4 regions of the Azospira inquinata genome follow, and region 3 is predicted to be linked to each of the others. Evidence: predicted binding sites of a transcription regulator. Region 3 holds the regulator's gene; each other region holds the start of a gene.
What was found. The regulator sigma-54, encoded in region 3, starts transcription at its own class of promoters, with help from an activator protein. The targets are predictions, from matches to a motif close to TGGCACGCTTNCTGCTNA.

Region 1: Azoinq_RS06715 (TorF family putative porin) is a predicted target of sigma-54. The motif match lies at 1,799-1,816, and genes of this name have one in related genera.
Region 2: nifV (homocitrate synthase) is a predicted target of sigma-54. The motif match lies at 2,254-2,271, and genes of this name have one in related genera.
Region 4: Azoinq_RS05965 (TOBE domain-containing protein) is a predicted target of sigma-54. The motif match lies at 2,106-2,123, and genes of this name have one in related genera.

What each region holds. Positions count from the first base shown of each region.
Region 1 is NZ_CP064782.1:1,465,914-1,469,774, forward strand. It holds gene Azoinq_RS06705 (ammonium transporter) at 1-517, opposite strand, end outside; gene glnK (P-II family nitrogen regulator) at 531-869, opposite strand; gene Azoinq_RS06715 (TorF family putative porin) at 953-1,756, opposite strand; gene Azoinq_RS06720 (accessory factor UbiK family protein) at 1,999-2,241, shown strand; gene Azoinq_RS06725 (YifB family Mg chelatase-like AAA ATPase) at 2,314-3,810, shown strand.
Region 2 is NZ_CP064782.1:1,303,017-1,306,877, forward strand. It holds gene thiD (bifunctional hydroxymethylpyrimidine kinase/phosphomethylpyrimidine kinase) at 1-115, shown strand, start outside; gene thiE (thiamine phosphate synthase) at 108-788, shown strand; gene hemL (glutamate-1-semialdehyde 2,1-aminomutase) at 775-2,055, shown strand; gene nifV (homocitrate synthase) at 2,294-3,433, shown strand; gene nifW (nitrogenase stabilizing/protective protein NifW) at 3,447-3,779, shown strand; gene Azoinq_RS05915 (electron transfer flavoprotein subunit beta/FixA family protein) at 3,772-3,861, shown strand, end outside.
Region 3 is NZ_CP064782.1:1,647,859-1,651,719, reverse strand. It holds gene recX (recombination regulator RecX) at 1-395, shown strand, start outside; gene lptB (LPS export ABC transporter ATP-binding protein) at 408-1,157, shown strand; gene Azoinq_RS07530 (RNA polymerase factor sigma-54) at 1,230-2,732, shown strand; gene hpf (ribosome hibernation-promoting factor, HPF/YfiA family) at 2,749-3,072, shown strand; gene ptsN (PTS IIA-like nitrogen regulatory protein PtsN) at 3,224-3,709, shown strand; gene hprK (HPr(Ser) kinase/phosphatase) at 3,678-3,861, shown strand, end outside.
Region 4 is NZ_CP064782.1:1,315,032-1,318,892, forward strand. It holds gene Azoinq_RS05960 (TonB-dependent receptor plug domain-containing protein) at 1-1,696, opposite strand, end outside; gene Azoinq_RS05965 (TOBE domain-containing protein) at 2,164-2,955, shown strand; gene Azoinq_RS05970 (globin family protein) at 3,280-3,735, shown strand.

The DNA.
Region 1 (3,861 bases), 180 kb from region 3:
CATAGATGAACTCGGTCACCACCACGCCCTTGGAGAAGGTGGCGGCCACGGAATCCGGGGTCACGCCCTTCATAAAGAGCTTGTCCAGGCTACCGAAGAAGGGATTGCCTTCGGTAAAGGCCACGCTGTACCCGTAGATGCACCACAGCACGGTGATCATGGAGAAGACCACGAACACTTGGATGAGCACGGACAGCATGTTCTTGGAGCGCACCAGGCCACCGTAGAACAGGGCCAGGCCCGGGATGGACATGATGATGACGAAGGCGGCAGCCACGATCAGCCAGGCGTTGTCACCCTTATTGGGCACCGGAGCAGCGGCAGGGGCAGCAGCAGGCGCGGCGGCGGTGGCCGCAGCGGGAGCAGCCGCATCGGCGGGCTTGGCAGCGTCCGCCGGAGCGGCAGCAGGAGCCGTAGCCGCCGGGGCGGCAGAAGCGGCGGGGGCGTCGTCGGCAAACGCCGGGGCGGACAGGCCAACCACACCCAGCAGTGCCAACATAGCGAGCATGCGTTTCATTGTTTTCTCCCGATCAAAGGGCATCTTCGCCGGTTTCACCGGTGCGGATGCGAATGACTTGTTCCACGTCGAAGACGAAGATCTTGCCGTCACCGATCTTGCCGGTGCTGGCGGATTTTTCGATGGCTTCGATGACCTGATCCGTCAAGTCATCCTTCACCGCCGCTTCCACTTTGACCTTGGGCAGGAAATCCACAACGTATTCCGCACCCCGGTACAGCTCGGTGTGCCCCTTTTGCCGGCCGAAACCCTTGACTTCGGTGACCGTGATGCCTTGTACGCCGATGGCGGACAAGGCTTCACGCACTTCGTCAAGCTTGAACGGCTTGATGATGGCAGTTACCAGTTTCATGTTGGCTCCCAATCAGTTGGAAATCCGGTTTTATCCGGTGCCCCCGACCCCGAGGACACCGGTGACACTAAGAAAAAAGCGGCTTAGAAAGTCTTGGTGAAGGACAGTTGGGCGGCACCCTTGCCCAGATCCTTACCCAGCAGGCTGCAATAAGGTTGGACACCATTGCCGTTGCAGTCGCCGTGGGCATTGGTGTCGTAGTAGGACAGAGCCACCACGCCGAAGCCCACATCCTTGGTCACGCCCAGTTTGTAGTCGGAGTAGGAAGCGCGGCTGTAATCCTTGATGGATTGGTGGCCCACGTGGCCCACCAGGCCCCAGCCAGTACCCAGATCGTAGTTGGCATTGACTTCGAAGTAGCCGGAACCACTGGTGTTGCCATTGCCACCGTTCTTACCCCACCCGAAGATATGGTCGGAAGTGGTCAGAGAGTATTTGGCAGACAACCATTTCCAGCCGATAGCGCCATAAATTTCCGTGGTGTTGGGGCTATTGGAACCCACGGTCAAATTACCGCTGTGGGGGTAGTTATAGGTCAGGACGCCCACGTCGTAGTTCCAGTCACCACCGGCGAAGGTGTTCTTGTAACCGCCGTAGATGTCGATTTCAGTAGGAGCGCTGCCGCCAGAGCCATCGGTCAGCCAGGAGATGGAAGACCCCCAGACACCGGCGTAGAGGCCGGAGGAATGGGAATAGTCAAAGCCGCCTTGAATGGCCGGCTTGCGGTTGGACTGGGCGATCCCCCGGTAGATGTACTCGGAAGTCAGGCTCACGTTGGCGGTGAAGGTGTGTTCCGGCGTGGCGGCGGCCGCAGGGGCGGCGTCGTCGGCGAAGGCCGGGACGGACAGACAAGCAAGAACGGCGGTGGCGATGAGAGTTTTTTGCATTGCAGACTCCTGATAATAAAAAGAGAACTTCGCGGAATGCATCTAGCACAGGTCGTGCCAATCTTTTTTTCACCCAAAAACAGGGGATTGCATAAACTTTATAACCCATTCCCATGGGGGCCGCACCAAGGGAGCGCATCCCCAAAAGGGTGCGCACAGCTTCGGTGCGGAACGGCCCGGCGGCCCCCGCCGACCCCTGTGCTAAACTTTGCCGCCTGCTTATTGACCCCCGGATGCGCACCATGCTCGATCCCAAACTTTTCGAAGATTTCAGCCAGCGGCTGAGCACCCTGATGGCCGGCACTCCGGCCGCCGACCTGGAAAAGAACGTGAAGGCCATGCTTTCCGGCTTTTTCTCCAAGCTGGACCTGGTAACCCGGGAAGAATTCGACGTTCAGGCCCAGGTTCTGGCCCGCACCCGGTCCAAGCTGGAAGCCCTGGAAGCCCGGGTCACGGCCCTGGAAAATCCCCCCGCCCAGGATTAAGCCCGGCGTCCAGGGGACGCCAAGCCTTTATTATCATGGCATAATCGGCGCCATTTTCCACGGGCCGCCGCCATGCCTCTCGCCCTCGTTCACAGCCGCGCTTTAGCCGGAATGGCCGCTCCGCCGGTGACGGTGGAAGTCCATATCGCCAACGGCCTGCCCGCCTTTTCCCTGGTGGGCTTGCCCGAGGCCGAGGTGCGGGAAGCCCGGGATCGGGTACGGGCCGCCCTGCTCACTAGCGGCGCCGATTTCCCGCCCCGGCGCATTACGGTCAATCTGGCCCCCGCCGACCTGCCCAAGGAATCGGGCCGCTTCGATCTGCCCATCGCCCTGGGCCTGCTAGCCGCTTCGGACCAATTGCCCAGCGCCGCCCTGGAAGGCTATGAATTTGCGGGGGAACTGTCCCTGTCCGGCGACCTGCGCCCGGTACGGGGCGGACTCGCCATGGCCCTGGCCGCGGGGCGGGCCGGACGCCCCCTGGTGCTGCCCCGGGAAAGCGCGGCAGAAGCCGCCTGGGCCCGCCACACCACCCTGATCCCCGCCGCCACCCTTCTGGAAGTCTGCGCCCATCTGCGGGGCGACGCCCCCCTTCTCCCCCTCGGCGCCCCGCCCCCCGTTCCGCCGCCCCCTTACCCGGATCTGTCGGACGTGAAAGGCCAGGCGGGGGCCCGCCGGGCCCTGGAAATCGCCGCCGCTGGCGGCCACTCCCTGCTCTTCTGCGGCCCGCCGGGCACGGGCAAATCCATGCTCGCCCAGCGCCTACCGGGCATCCTGCCGCCCCTGGCAGAAAAGGAAGCCCTGGAATCCGCCACCCTGCTGTCCTTAGCCGGGGAATTTCAGCCGGACCGCTGGACCCTGGCCCCCTGGCGCCATCCCCACCATACGGCTTCCCCCGCCGCCCTGATCGGGGGCGGCAGCAAAGCCCTGCCCGGGGAAATCTCCCTGGCCCACGGGGGCATTTTATTTTTGGACGAGCTCCCTGAATTCGACCGCCGGGTACTGGAAGCCCTGCGGGAGCCCCTGGAAACCGGCGCCGTGCAAATCTCCCGAGCCGCCGCCAAAATCAGCTATCCGGCCCGTTTCCAGCTCATCGCCGCCATGAATCCCTGTCCCTGCGGCTTTCTCGGCCATCCCCGGCGAGCCTGCCGCTGCACCCCGGATCAGGTGGCCCGCTACCGGGGACGGCTCTCCGGCCCCCTGCTGGACCGGCTCGATCTGGCCCTGGATGTGCCGCCCCTGAGCCCGGAGGAGCTGGCCGCCGCCCCCACCGGAGAAAGCTCCGCCCCGGTGCAGGAACGGGTCAGCCGGGCCCGGCGCCGCCAGGAAGCGCGCCAGGGCGGCCTCAATGCCCATCTGGAAGGGGCGGCCCTGGAGCAGCACTGTCGTCCGGAAAAAGAGGCCCAAGCCCTGCTGGCCCGGGCGGTGGAGCAAATGCAGCTGTCGCCCCGGGCCTACCATCGTATACTGCGGGTAGCGCGCACCATCGCGGATTTGGCGGGCAAGGATGCGCTAGAACCCGCCGCCGTGGCGGAAGCCATCCAATATCGGCGCTTCGACCGGGCCCGCTGATCCCGCCTCACCTGGCCGGACGGGGCCGCCGAGAAGGTTTCCCCTTACCGG
Region 2 (3,861 bases), 340 kb from region 3:
GGACTACACCTGGCAGGCCCTGGCCGCCGGTTTCCGCCCGGGCATGGGCCAGTACATTCCGGACCGCTTTTTCTGGGCCCGGGCCGCCGAGGACAATGGCTCCGGCCATGTCTGAGCAGCGTTTTCCCCGCCACGCCCCGGCCCGGGGGCTCTACGCCGTCACCCCGGACGGTCTGTCCACCCCTGCCTTACTGGCCCAGGCGGAAGCCGCCCTGGCCGGCGGCGCCCCCCTGCTCCAGTACCGGGAAAAAAGCGGCGACCGGACCCGGCGCCGGGAACAGGCCACCGCCCTCCTGGCGCTCTGCCAGCGCCACGGCGCCCGGCTGATCATCAACGACGACCTGGAACTGGCCCTGGCCATTGGGGCCCACGGGGTCCATCTGGGCCGGGAAGACGGGAATCTGGCCGCCGCCCGGGCCGCCCTGGGGCCGGACCGGATACTGGGGGCCTCCTGCTACAACGAATTCGCCCTGGCCCAGCAAGCCGCCCAGGCGGGGGCCAGCTACGTGGCCTTTGGCGCCATCTATGCTTCCCCCACCAAGCCCGGCGCCGTCCAGGCCCCCTTGAGCCTGCTCCAGCGGGCCCGCCGGGAACTGCTCCCCGCCTATCCCGGCCTCACCCTGGCCGCCATCGGCGGCATTACCCTCACCAACGCCGCCCCGGTGCTGGCTGCCGGCGCCCAGTGTCTAGCGGTGGTGAGCGACCTTTTTCAGGCCCCGGACATCCCTGCCCGGGCCGCCGCCTATCAACGTCTTTTTAGGGAAAGCACCTGCCATGACCAGCCGTAACCAGTCCCTGTTTGAAGCCGCCCAGCGCCATATCCCGGGCGGCGTGAATTCCCCCGTGCGGGCCTTCGGCTCCGTGGGCGGCATCCCGCCCTTTTTCGCTGGCGGCAAAGGCCCCTGGGCCTGGGACGCGGACGGCAAGCGCTATCTGGACTACGTGTGCTCCTGGGGCCCCCTGATCCTGGGCCACGCCCATCCGGAAACCGTGGAAGCGGTCCAGGAAGCCGCCTCCCGGGGGCTTTCCTTCGGCGCCCCCACGGAAGGGGAAGTGGAACTGGCGGACCTGCTCTGTGACCTGCTGCCCTCCGTAGACATGGTGCGGCTGGTGTCCTCCGGCACGGAAGCCACCATGAGCGCCATCCGCCTGGCCCGGGGCCATACGGGCCGGGATCTGCTGGTGAAATTCGAGGGCTGCTACCACGGCCACTCGGACAGCCTGCTGGTGAAGGCGGGCTCGGGCATGCTCACCTTCGGCAACCCCTCCTCCGGCGGCGTCCCCGCCGACGTGGCCAAGCACACCCTGGTGCTGGACTACAACGATCCCCAGCAGCTGGCCGACGCCTTCGCCACCCGGGGTCAGGAAATTGCCGCCGTGATCGTGGAACCGGTGGCGGGCAACATGAATCTGGTGGCCCCCAAGCCCGAATTCCTCAAGGCCGCCCGGGAGCTGTGCACCCGCCATGGCGCCGTGCTCATTTTCGACGAGGTGATGACCGGCTTCCGGGTCGGGCCCCAGTGCGCCCAGGGCCTCTTTGGCATCACCCCGGACCTGACCACCCTGGGCAAGGTCATCGGCGGCGGCATGCCCCTGGCAGCCTTTGGCGGCAAGCGGGAAATCATGGAAAAAATCGCCCCCCTGGGCCCGGTCTATCAGGCCGGCACCCTGTCCGGCAACCCGGTGGCAGTGGCCGCTGGCCTGGTAACCTTGAAGGCCACCCGGGCTCCGGGCTTTTATCAGACCCTATCCACCCGCACCCGGCAGCTCACGGATGGCCTCACCGCCGCCGCCCAAAAGCACGGTATTCCCTTCTCCGCCCAGGCGATGGGGGGCATGTTCGGCCTCTATTTCCGGGCCGCCCCCCCCACTTCCTACAGTGAAGTGATGGAATGCGACAAGGAACGCTTCAACCGCTTCTTCCACACCATGCTGGACGCTGGCCACTACTTCGCCCCCTCCACCTATGAAGCGGGTTTTGTCTCCGTGGCCCATAGCGAAGCCGACGTAGCCAGCACCCTGGCCGCCGCCGAAAAGGCCTTCGCCGCCCTCTAAGTTACTCCGTAGCGCCCATCCCCGGCCCTCCCCGGCCGGGGACCTTTCCCCCTCCCGCTCCTCCGCCCCTTTCCCCGGGGCCGATTCCTCCTCCGGGGTGAAATCCGACATTTGTCGCATTTCTTACAGCCCCTTCCCCGTACCGCCATTTCATTACAAGCCTTTGTTTTAACTTGAATTAGCCACTGTCATTCCGGTTGGCACCCTTATTGCGTAGTCCCTGGCGAGAGGTTATGCCATGACGACGAACCGGATCATCACCATTAACGACACCACCCTGCGGGACGGCGAACAGACCGCCGGGGTCGCCTTTACTGCCGAGGAAAAGCTGGCTATCGCCCGCGCCTTGGCGGCGGCGGGCGTGCCGGAAATGGAGGTGGGCATTCCGGCCATGGGCCCCCTGGAGCAGGAAGTGATCCGGGCCATTGCGGCGGAAGACCTGCCCTCCCGGCTCATGGTCTGGGGCCGCATGTGCGCCAGTGACCTGGAAGTGGCCCGCCAGTGCGGCGCCCACATCGTCAATCTGTCCGTCCCCGTCTCCGACCTGCAAATCCGCCACAAGCTGGGCAAGGACCACCGCTGGGTGCTGGACAGCATCCGCCGCTTCGTCCCCCTGGCCCGGGACGCGGGGCTGGATGTGTGCGTCGGCGGGGAGGATTCCTCCCGGGCCGATCTGGATTTCCTCCATCAGGTGCTGGCCGCAGCCCAGGCCGCCGGCGCCCGCCGTTTCCGCTTCGCCGACACCCTGGGGGTGCTGGACCCCTTCGCCACCTTCGACCGGATCAAGGCCCTGCGGGCGGAGAGCGATCTGGAAATTGAAATGCACGCCCACGATGACCTGGGCCTGGCTACCGCCAACACCCTGGCTGCCGCCTGTGCCGGAGCCACCCACATCAACACCACGGTGAACGGTCTGGGAGAACGGGCGGGCAACGCGGCCCTGGAAGAATCGGTGGTGGCCTTGAAGCACCTCTACAACATGGACACGGGGGTCGATCCCCTGAAATTCCCGGAAATTTCCGATCTGGTGGCCCGGGCCTCGGGCCGGCCGGTGGCGGTGAATAAAAGCATCGTGGGGGCCAACGTATTCACCCACGAAGCGGGCATCCACGTGGATGGCCTGACCAAGAATCCGGCCAATTACCAGGCCTTCGATCCGGCGGAAATCGGCAAGGGCCACCGCATCATCCTGGGCAAGCATTCCGGCTCCAGCTCGGTGATCCACGCCTACCGGGACCTGGGCATTGAACTGAGCGAAGACCGGGCCCGGCGCATTCTGCCCCGGGTGCGCAACTACGCCATGGCCTACAAACGCCCCCCCGGATTTCGGGAACTGATGAGTTACTACCTGGAGAGCAGCCGTCCGGCTGCTTCCTGAAAAGGAGAAAGCCATGGAAGCCCTGATGGACGAACTGCAAAAGCTTTCCAGCGCCGAAGAGTTCCTCAATTACTTCGGCCTGGAATACGACCCCAAGGTGGTAAGCGTTTCCCGCTTGCACATTCTCAAGCGCTTCAACCAGTACCTGGCCCGGGAAGGCGGCCTGACGGGCCTCAACGACGGGCTGGCCCGGGCCAAGTGCCAGGAGCTGCTGCTCCGGGCCTATACGGACTTCGTCCATTCCTCCGGTATCGAACAAAAGGTTTTCAAGGTCTTTCATCAGGGTGTGCAGCAGGTGTCCCTGGACAGCCTGCGCCACTCCTTAGGAGAAGCTCGCCATGCATAGCGTCGTCTGTATCAAGCAGGTGCCGGACTCGGCCCAGATTCGGGTGCACCCGGTCACCAACACCATCATGCGTCAGGGGGTG
Region 3 (3,861 bases):
GGGAACACAGCCGTCTTGAACTGAAACGCAAGCTGGCTTCCCACGCCGAAAGCGGCGAGGAACTGGAATTGCTGCTGGACGAGCTGGAGAAAGCCCGCCTGCTTGCCAATGACCGTTACGCCGAACAGCGGGTCACCGTCCGCGGCGGCCGCTACGGTAACGCCCGCCTGGCCGGGGAATTGCGCAGCCAGGGGGTGGATGACACCACCATTGCCAACGCTTTGGCCCAGGCCGGGGATGAAACCGAGCGGGCCCTGGCGGTCTGGCGCAAAAAATTCGGCAGCCTGCCCCAGGATGCCCAGGAGCGGGCCAAGCAGGCCCGTTTTCTGGCCGGTCGGGGTTTCGGCAGCCCAACCATCCGCCGGGTGCTGCAAGGCACCTGGGATGACGAGTAAAAGGTTCGCACCATGTCCGACCCGCAAGACAGCCAAAAAGGCCACATTCTTTCCGCCCACAACCTGAAGAAGCGCTACAAGGCCCGTACCGTGGTCCAGGACGTGTCCTTCGAGGTCTGCTGTGGGGAAGTGGTGGGGCTACTGGGCCCCAACGGGGCGGGGAAAACCACCTGTTTCTATATGATCGTGGGTCTGGTGGCCGCCGATGGGGGCGCCATCTGGCTGGACAACCAGGAACTGACCCACCTGCCCATCCACCGCCGGGCCCACATGGGGGTCTCCTACCTGCCCCAGGAAGCTTCCGTGTTCCGCAAACTGAATGTGGAAGAAAACATCCAGGCGGTGCTGGAACTCCAGGAACTGGACCCGGAGGCGACCCAGAGCAAGCTGGAGGAGCTGCTCGACGAACTCCACATCGGCCATCTACGCCACACCTCCGCCGCCGCCCTCTCCGGCGGGGAACGGCGCCGGGTGGAAATCGCCCGGGCCCTGGCCACCTCCCCCCGCTTCATCCTGCTGGACGAACCCTTCGCCGGGGTGGACCCCATCGCCGTGCTGGAAATTCAGAAAATCATCCGTTTCCTCAAGGAACGGGGCATCGGCGTACTCATCACCGACCACAATGTGCGGGAAACCCTGGGCATCTGTGACCGGGCCTGTATCATCAATGAAGGCCGGGTACTGGCCGCTGGTGGGCCGGATGAGATCGTTTATAATGAAAATGTAAGAAAAGTCTATCTGGGTGAGCATTTCCGCCTCTAATCACCCCTTTCTCCCCCAACAGCAGCCCGTCTGCGGAGAAGTCATCGTCATGTTTTCTCCCATCACGCGCCCATGAAACCGACCCTCCAACTTAAACTTTCCCAGCATTTGGCGCTCACGCCCCAACTGCAACAATCCATCCGGTTGTTGCAGCTGTCCACGCTGGAACTGAACCAGGAGCTGGAGAAGTACCTGACGGAAAATCCCCTCCTGGAACGGGAGGACGAGGATTTCGACGGTCCTTCCGGGCCTGCCGCCGGGGAAGGAAGTGACAGTGCGGCCCCTGATCCGGCGGGCACCACGCCCCGGGAAACGGAGCGGGGCGAGGATGATAGCCGGGAGCACGGGGAGCCGGGGGAAAGCGCCGAAACGGGCATCCGTGCCAGCGACGAGGGCAATGCCCTGGCCGCCGGGGAGGATGACGGCTGGTATGCGGAGGGCAGCTATCCTTCCGCCTCCCGGGACGAAGAAGACGATTCGGATTACCAGGACATCCAGGCCGCCAGCACCTCCCTGCGAGACCATCTGGCCTGGCAGTTAGGCCTCACCCCCCTGAGTGACCGGGACCGGAATCTGGTACGCTTTCTCATTGAAGCCCTGGACGACGACGGCTACCTGACCCAGCCCCTGGAAGAACTGGCGGACGCCCTGCCCCCGGAGCTCGAAATCGACCTGGACGACCTGCTCATCGCCCTGCGCCACCTCCAGCATTTCGACCCCACCGGAGTGGGGGCCCGCTCTCCCCAGGAATGCCTGGCCCTGCAACTGGAAGCCCTGCCCCCGGAACCCACCCGGGATCTGGCCCTGCAACTGGTGCGCCAGTATCTGGAACTCCTGGCCGGACGGGACTTCACCAAGCTGAAAAAGCTCCTGGGCTGTGACGACGACCAGCTACGGGCCGCCGCCCATCTGGTGAAGAGCCTCAATCCCCGCCCCGGGGCCCAGTACGCCCCCCTGGATACCCGCTACATTATTCCCGACGTGGTGGTGCGCAAGCTACGCAACCAGTGGGTGGCCAGCATCAACCCGGACGCCTATCCCCGGCTGCGCATCAACCGCCTGTATTCGGATATTCTCTCCAAACACCGGGGCTCCTCCCTGGCTGGCCAGCTCCAAGAAGCCCGCTGGCTGATCAAGAACGTACAGCAGCGCTTTGACACCATTCTGCGGGTCTCCCAGGCCATCGTGGAACGCCAGCGCCAGTTCTTCGAACACGGGGAAGTGGCCATGCGCCCCCTGGTACTGCGGGAAATCGCCGAGGTGCTGGGGCTCCACGAATCCACCGTTTCCCGGGTCACCACCCAGAAATACATGGCCACCCCCCGGGGCATTTTCGAACTCAAGTATTTCTTCGGCAGCCACGTGGCCACGGAAGCGGGGGGCGCCTGTTCCGCCACCGCCATCCGGGCCCTGATCAAGCAGTTGATTGGCGGGGAAGATGCGAAAAAGCCCCTTTCCGACAGCCAGATTTCCGAGATTCTCGGGCAACAGGGCATTGTGGTGGCCCGCCGGACCATAGCAAAATACCGGGAGGCGTTGAACATCCCGCCGGCTAACCTACGCAAGACCATCTAACCAAGGAGTAAATAATATGAACCTGCACATCACCGGCCATCACGTCGAGGTTACCCCGGCTATCCGCGAATACGTCAGCAGCAAGCTGGATCGGGTGCTGCGCCACTTCGACAACGTCATTGAAGTGAATGTGATCCTCACCGTGGAAAAGCTGAAGCAAAAAGCGGAAGTCACCGTCCGGGTGCCGGGCAAGGACATCTACGTGGAAAACGAAGACAGCGACCTGTACGCTTCCGTGGACGCCCTGGTGGACAAGCTGGACCGCCAAGTGATCAAGCACAAGGAAAAGGGCCTGGCCCACAACCGGGACAGCATGGATAAGCACATCGGCGAAGCCTAATCGCTAGCACCGCCGCCGCCCCACCCAAGGGGGCGGCTACGGTGGCCGAGCGTCGCCTTTTCCGCTATGATCCGGCCACCTGAAGGGTCTCCCTCCCGCCCCCCGGGTTTCTTGTTTCTCCCATCGTCTTTCCGGGGAGTACCCTAGCCCCATGGACCTCATCGCCAAACTCCTTCCCCCCGCCAACATCGTCCTGAATCTGGAAGCCAGCAGCAAAAAGCGCGCTTTCGAGCAGGCCGCCCTGTTGTTCGAAAATAACCTGGGGGTTGCCCAATCCACGGTTTTTGCCAGCCTGTTTGCCCGGGAAAAGCTGGGCTCCACCGGCCTGGGCCAGGGCGTGGCCATTCCCCACGGCCGCTTAAAGGGCATCAAGGAAGCCGCCGGCGCCTTTCTCCGCCTCACCCACCCCGTGGCCTTCGACGCCCCGGACGGCAAGCCGGTAGATCTGATGTTCGTGCTCCTGGTACCGGAGCAGGCCACGGAACAACATCTGCAGATTCTTTCCGAGCTGGCCCAGCGCTTCTCCGACAAGCTGTTCCGGGAGGCCCTGCGCCATTGCGACAGTATGGACGACGCCCACCGCCTGTTCACCGATTGGGGAAATCATGCGGAAAATCAGCATCGCGCAGCTGTTTGAAGACCATCGGGAACGCCTCGCCCTGGAATGGGTGGCAGCCCTGGGCAGCGAACGCTTCATCGATCTGAAACGGCGGGGCAACAACTACGGTGCCGATCTGGTCGGCCACCTCAACGTCATTCACCCGGAACGGCTCCAGGTCATCGGCTTCG
Region 4 (3,861 bases), 330 kb from region 3:
TGGGATCGGATAGATTCACCCGGTCCAGGTAGGTGTAATTGCCCCCCAGATCCCAGGGCCCCAGGCTGCCGGAGAGGGACAGTTCCACCCCCTTGGCCTCCGCGTGGCCCACGTTCTGCATCTGGGTGCAGGGCGGGGTGGAACAGGCGGTGGGCTCGATGCGCACGGACTGGATCAGGTCCCGGATGTCGCTATAGAACAGATTGGCTTCGCCCAACCAACGTCCGGCCAGGAGATCGCTGTAACCCACTTCGTAGTTATTGGCCCGCTCCATTTTCAGGTCCGCGTTGGGAATGGCGGTACCCATGCGGTAGGAGTAACGGTCCTTGATGGTGGGGAAGCGGCTTTTCCGAGCCATCGTGGCGTGCAGCTTGCCGGTCTCGGAAGTCTTGTAGAACAGGCCCAGTTGCAGGTCCGTGGCCGAGTTGTCGCTGGGTTTGAAATCCGACACCACCCCGGTTTTGCTGTTGTAGTCCTGGGCTTCCAGGCTTTCCCGCCGGGAGAAGGCCACGCCTCCCACCAGGGAGAGGCGTTCGCCCAACTTCTGGGTATCTTCAAAGGCCACGTCCTGGGTGCGGTCCTTGAAATGGCGCACCGGCTCCCCGGCGTTGTGTTCCCGGTGCACGTCCTCCTTCCAGTGGTAGGCCACCTTCAGCACATTGCTGGCGCTCAGGTCCAGATCGTCTTCCACGCTGGCCCCGTCCGTGTAGTCGTTGTACCAACTCTTGAAGGAAGACTTGAACTTCATGGAGTTGTAATTGCTGTTGTCGAAGGCGAACAGGGAATTCCGGTAGGTATCGTGATAGACCTTGAACTTCAGGGTCTGGCGCTCAAACCGGGTACTGGAAATGAAGTACAGGCTGTCCTTATCCCAGTAGGGCCATTGCCAGTAGCGGGGCGTCTGACCGGCCACCGTGCCCGCATAGGGGGGCGTGCCCTTCACCCCATGCTGGTTGATGTAGTTGATGCTGTATTCGTCCGTGGCGTTGGGGGTGAAACCCAGCTTGAGATTGACCTTGCCGTCCCGGTTGTAGCTGTTGTTCCGGTCCCCCCCGTCTTCCCCCGGGGCTCGGGAAAAGCTGTCGGGCAGGCGGAAATATTCCTGATCCAGATAGGAGGCGCTGGCCTGGAAGTACCAGGAGCCCTGGTTACTGCCCACATTGGCGTAGGCCCGGTAGCCGTTGCCCTCCCCCTTGTCCGTGAGGGTGAAACCGCCCCCCACTTCCCCCTCGAAGGCTTTAGTGGGCCGCCGGCTCACCAGATTAATGGCGCCCCCCAGGGTATTGGGCCCGTAGGCCAGGGAACTGAAGCCCTTAGAAACCTCGATGCGGGACAGGTCAAAGGTGTTGAAACGACCCAGATCCACATAGCCGTCATAGGGCACATACACCGGAATGCCATCCACGAAGACCGGCACCTGGCGCAGGTCAAAGCCCCGCACATAGGCCATCTGCTCGTTGCGGGCCCCCACCTTGCTGATATTCACCCCGGGCAACAAATCCAGGGCCGTGCCCACGGTTTCCCGGTCATGCAGGCGCATTTCCTCCAGGTCCACCACGGCGGAGCCGGGAGCTACCTCCTGGAGGGGGGAACCGTTAACCTGCACCTCCCCCAGGGTAAATACCGGCTCATCCGCCCCCTGGGCCCCGTTCAGCAGCAGGCTCCCCAAGAGGCCTACCCATATTTTCCGTTCCATGCTGTCCCTTTTTTCCCCGGCGGTCGGAAAGCCAACCGTCCGCCAATATGTTGTTGGATATATAACGATTGTCGGAATGCGGGATTCCAAGGGCCCTTTAGCGAAGGCCGTGCCAGGGCCTAGCCATCCGTTATATTTTCAAGGAAACAACCAGATTTGGCGGGGCTTCGGCCATCCCACCCCCATTGACAGCCCCGGGTCAGCAATGCAACACGATGTATCTTTTCGTACATAGCGCACCAGGATAGGGAGGCCCTTCCCCAAACCCGGGTCCGGGCGCTGATCTGCCCCACCCTGTCGGCTCTACGACAAGGGATTCCACCCAGGGCCGCCCGGCCCGCTCCCAGCTCGCCCCCCGGCTTCCCGGCGGGGCAGACCCGGCGCCCCTCTCCGCCCCTCTCCCGGTCCGTGGCACGCTACTCGCTTATATAGCGACATTCGAAGAACAAATTGAAAGGTAGCCCACCATGTCCCACTCTCCCTCCACCCTCCTGCCCTCCCCCGCCCTGGCTGCCGGTTGGCCCAATCCGGCGGCCTGCGATGGGGAACACGAACGTCTGGCCTGGCTGGAGCGGGCCGTGCGGGCCAACGGCATGCTGCCGGTGCCGGCGGCGGAGAGCGGCTCCGCCCGGCGAGCGGTCCAGGAAATGAATAATCTGGCGGGGGAAAGTATTGCGGAATGGGTGGAAGGGGACGTGGGCTGCGGCCTGCGCCTGACCTATCGGGGACGCCGCCTGGCAGTGGCCCTGGTGGCCCTGCGCCAGGAGCAGGACCGGATGCTGGAACGGTTCGGCGAGCACTTCGCCGACGACCTGCGCCTGCTGGACCGGGTGACGGTGCGCACCAGCGCCCGCAACCAGTTTTTCTGCCGGGTGGAACACATTGCGGAACAGGGCATTCAGGACCGGGTCACCCTGCGCCTGCCCGGAGGCCAGGCCCTGCGGGCCAGCGTTACCCGCAACAGCGCCCAATCCCTGGGCCTGACCCCGGGCCAGGAAGCGGTGGCCCTGATCAAAGCCTCCTCCATGCTCCTGGTGGGCTGCGGCGACGGAGAGGATTACAGCGACTACAACCGGCTTTGCGGCCGTATTTCCCGCCTCCAGCGGGACGCGGACATGACCGAGGTGTGCGTGGAACTGGGCGCCGGAGTCACTGCCGTGGCGGTCATGGCCAACGCCCTGGCCGCCAATCTGAGCCTGGGGGGTAATAGCACCCTGGCCTTCCGCCCCTCCGCCGTGATCCTCGGCGTGGTGGCCTGAGCCGGGCCCCACCGGACAGGCGTTCCGACGGGGAAAGCGCCTGCCCGGGGACATCCCTCCGCCCTCTGGGGCGGGCCTGTTCATTGCTTAGTCTCTAGGTAGCGGCTTTTCTTGTCGGGCTTACCACACCCTAGGTGGGGGGCGACCAGAAGGCCGGGGGCCCGCCCCAGGCGCCCTGAAATCAGGGGCGGCAAGGCGCGGGCCCCGCTTGATGTCTGCCAACGAGGCCCCACGGTGTCGGAAACTCCACACAATTCGTCCCCCAACCCACCGGACACCGGGAGTCCCCGGCCCGGTCCGGTGCCCAAGGCAAAGCGGCTACTGGTGCCGATTCCGCCCCTCCAGCTGCCCCCGCCCCTGCCCGGGGCGCTCCGGGAAATGGGGGAAGAAAAGCTGCGCTGGCGCTGCCTGACCCTGGCGGAAGAACTCCAGGCCGGGCCTCTGGCCCCCTGGCTTCCGGAAGATGCAGACGAGTTTTCCGATCTGGCCGCCGAACTGGCGGAATTGGTGGTGAGCGGTCTGGCCCCGGGCAGAAAAGCCCGGGCGGTGCTGGCCTACGCCCGCATCACCGGCCGCCACGGCCCCTTGAGTCTGAGTCCCGCCGCCCGGGCCGCCTGGTTACAGGCCTGGGCCCGACAGCTGCAACGGGCCCGCCTGCCTCACGCCACCCAGCGTCAGCTCTGGCAGTGGATGGCCCGGCTCATCGCTCCCTGGGTCCGGCACGAGGGGGATGCCCTGGTGCTGCCCTGGCCCGGCGCTCGGCCCCGGGGGCGGCCTTAGGCCTTGAGCGGCGTCACCGCCTCTGACTTCTTCCCACGGTCCTGCCAATCCACGTAGGTAGGAACCCTCACCGGGATTCACCCCCCAAGGAGCAGGTCTCGCGGAAAGGTGGGATCGGGAGGGGGA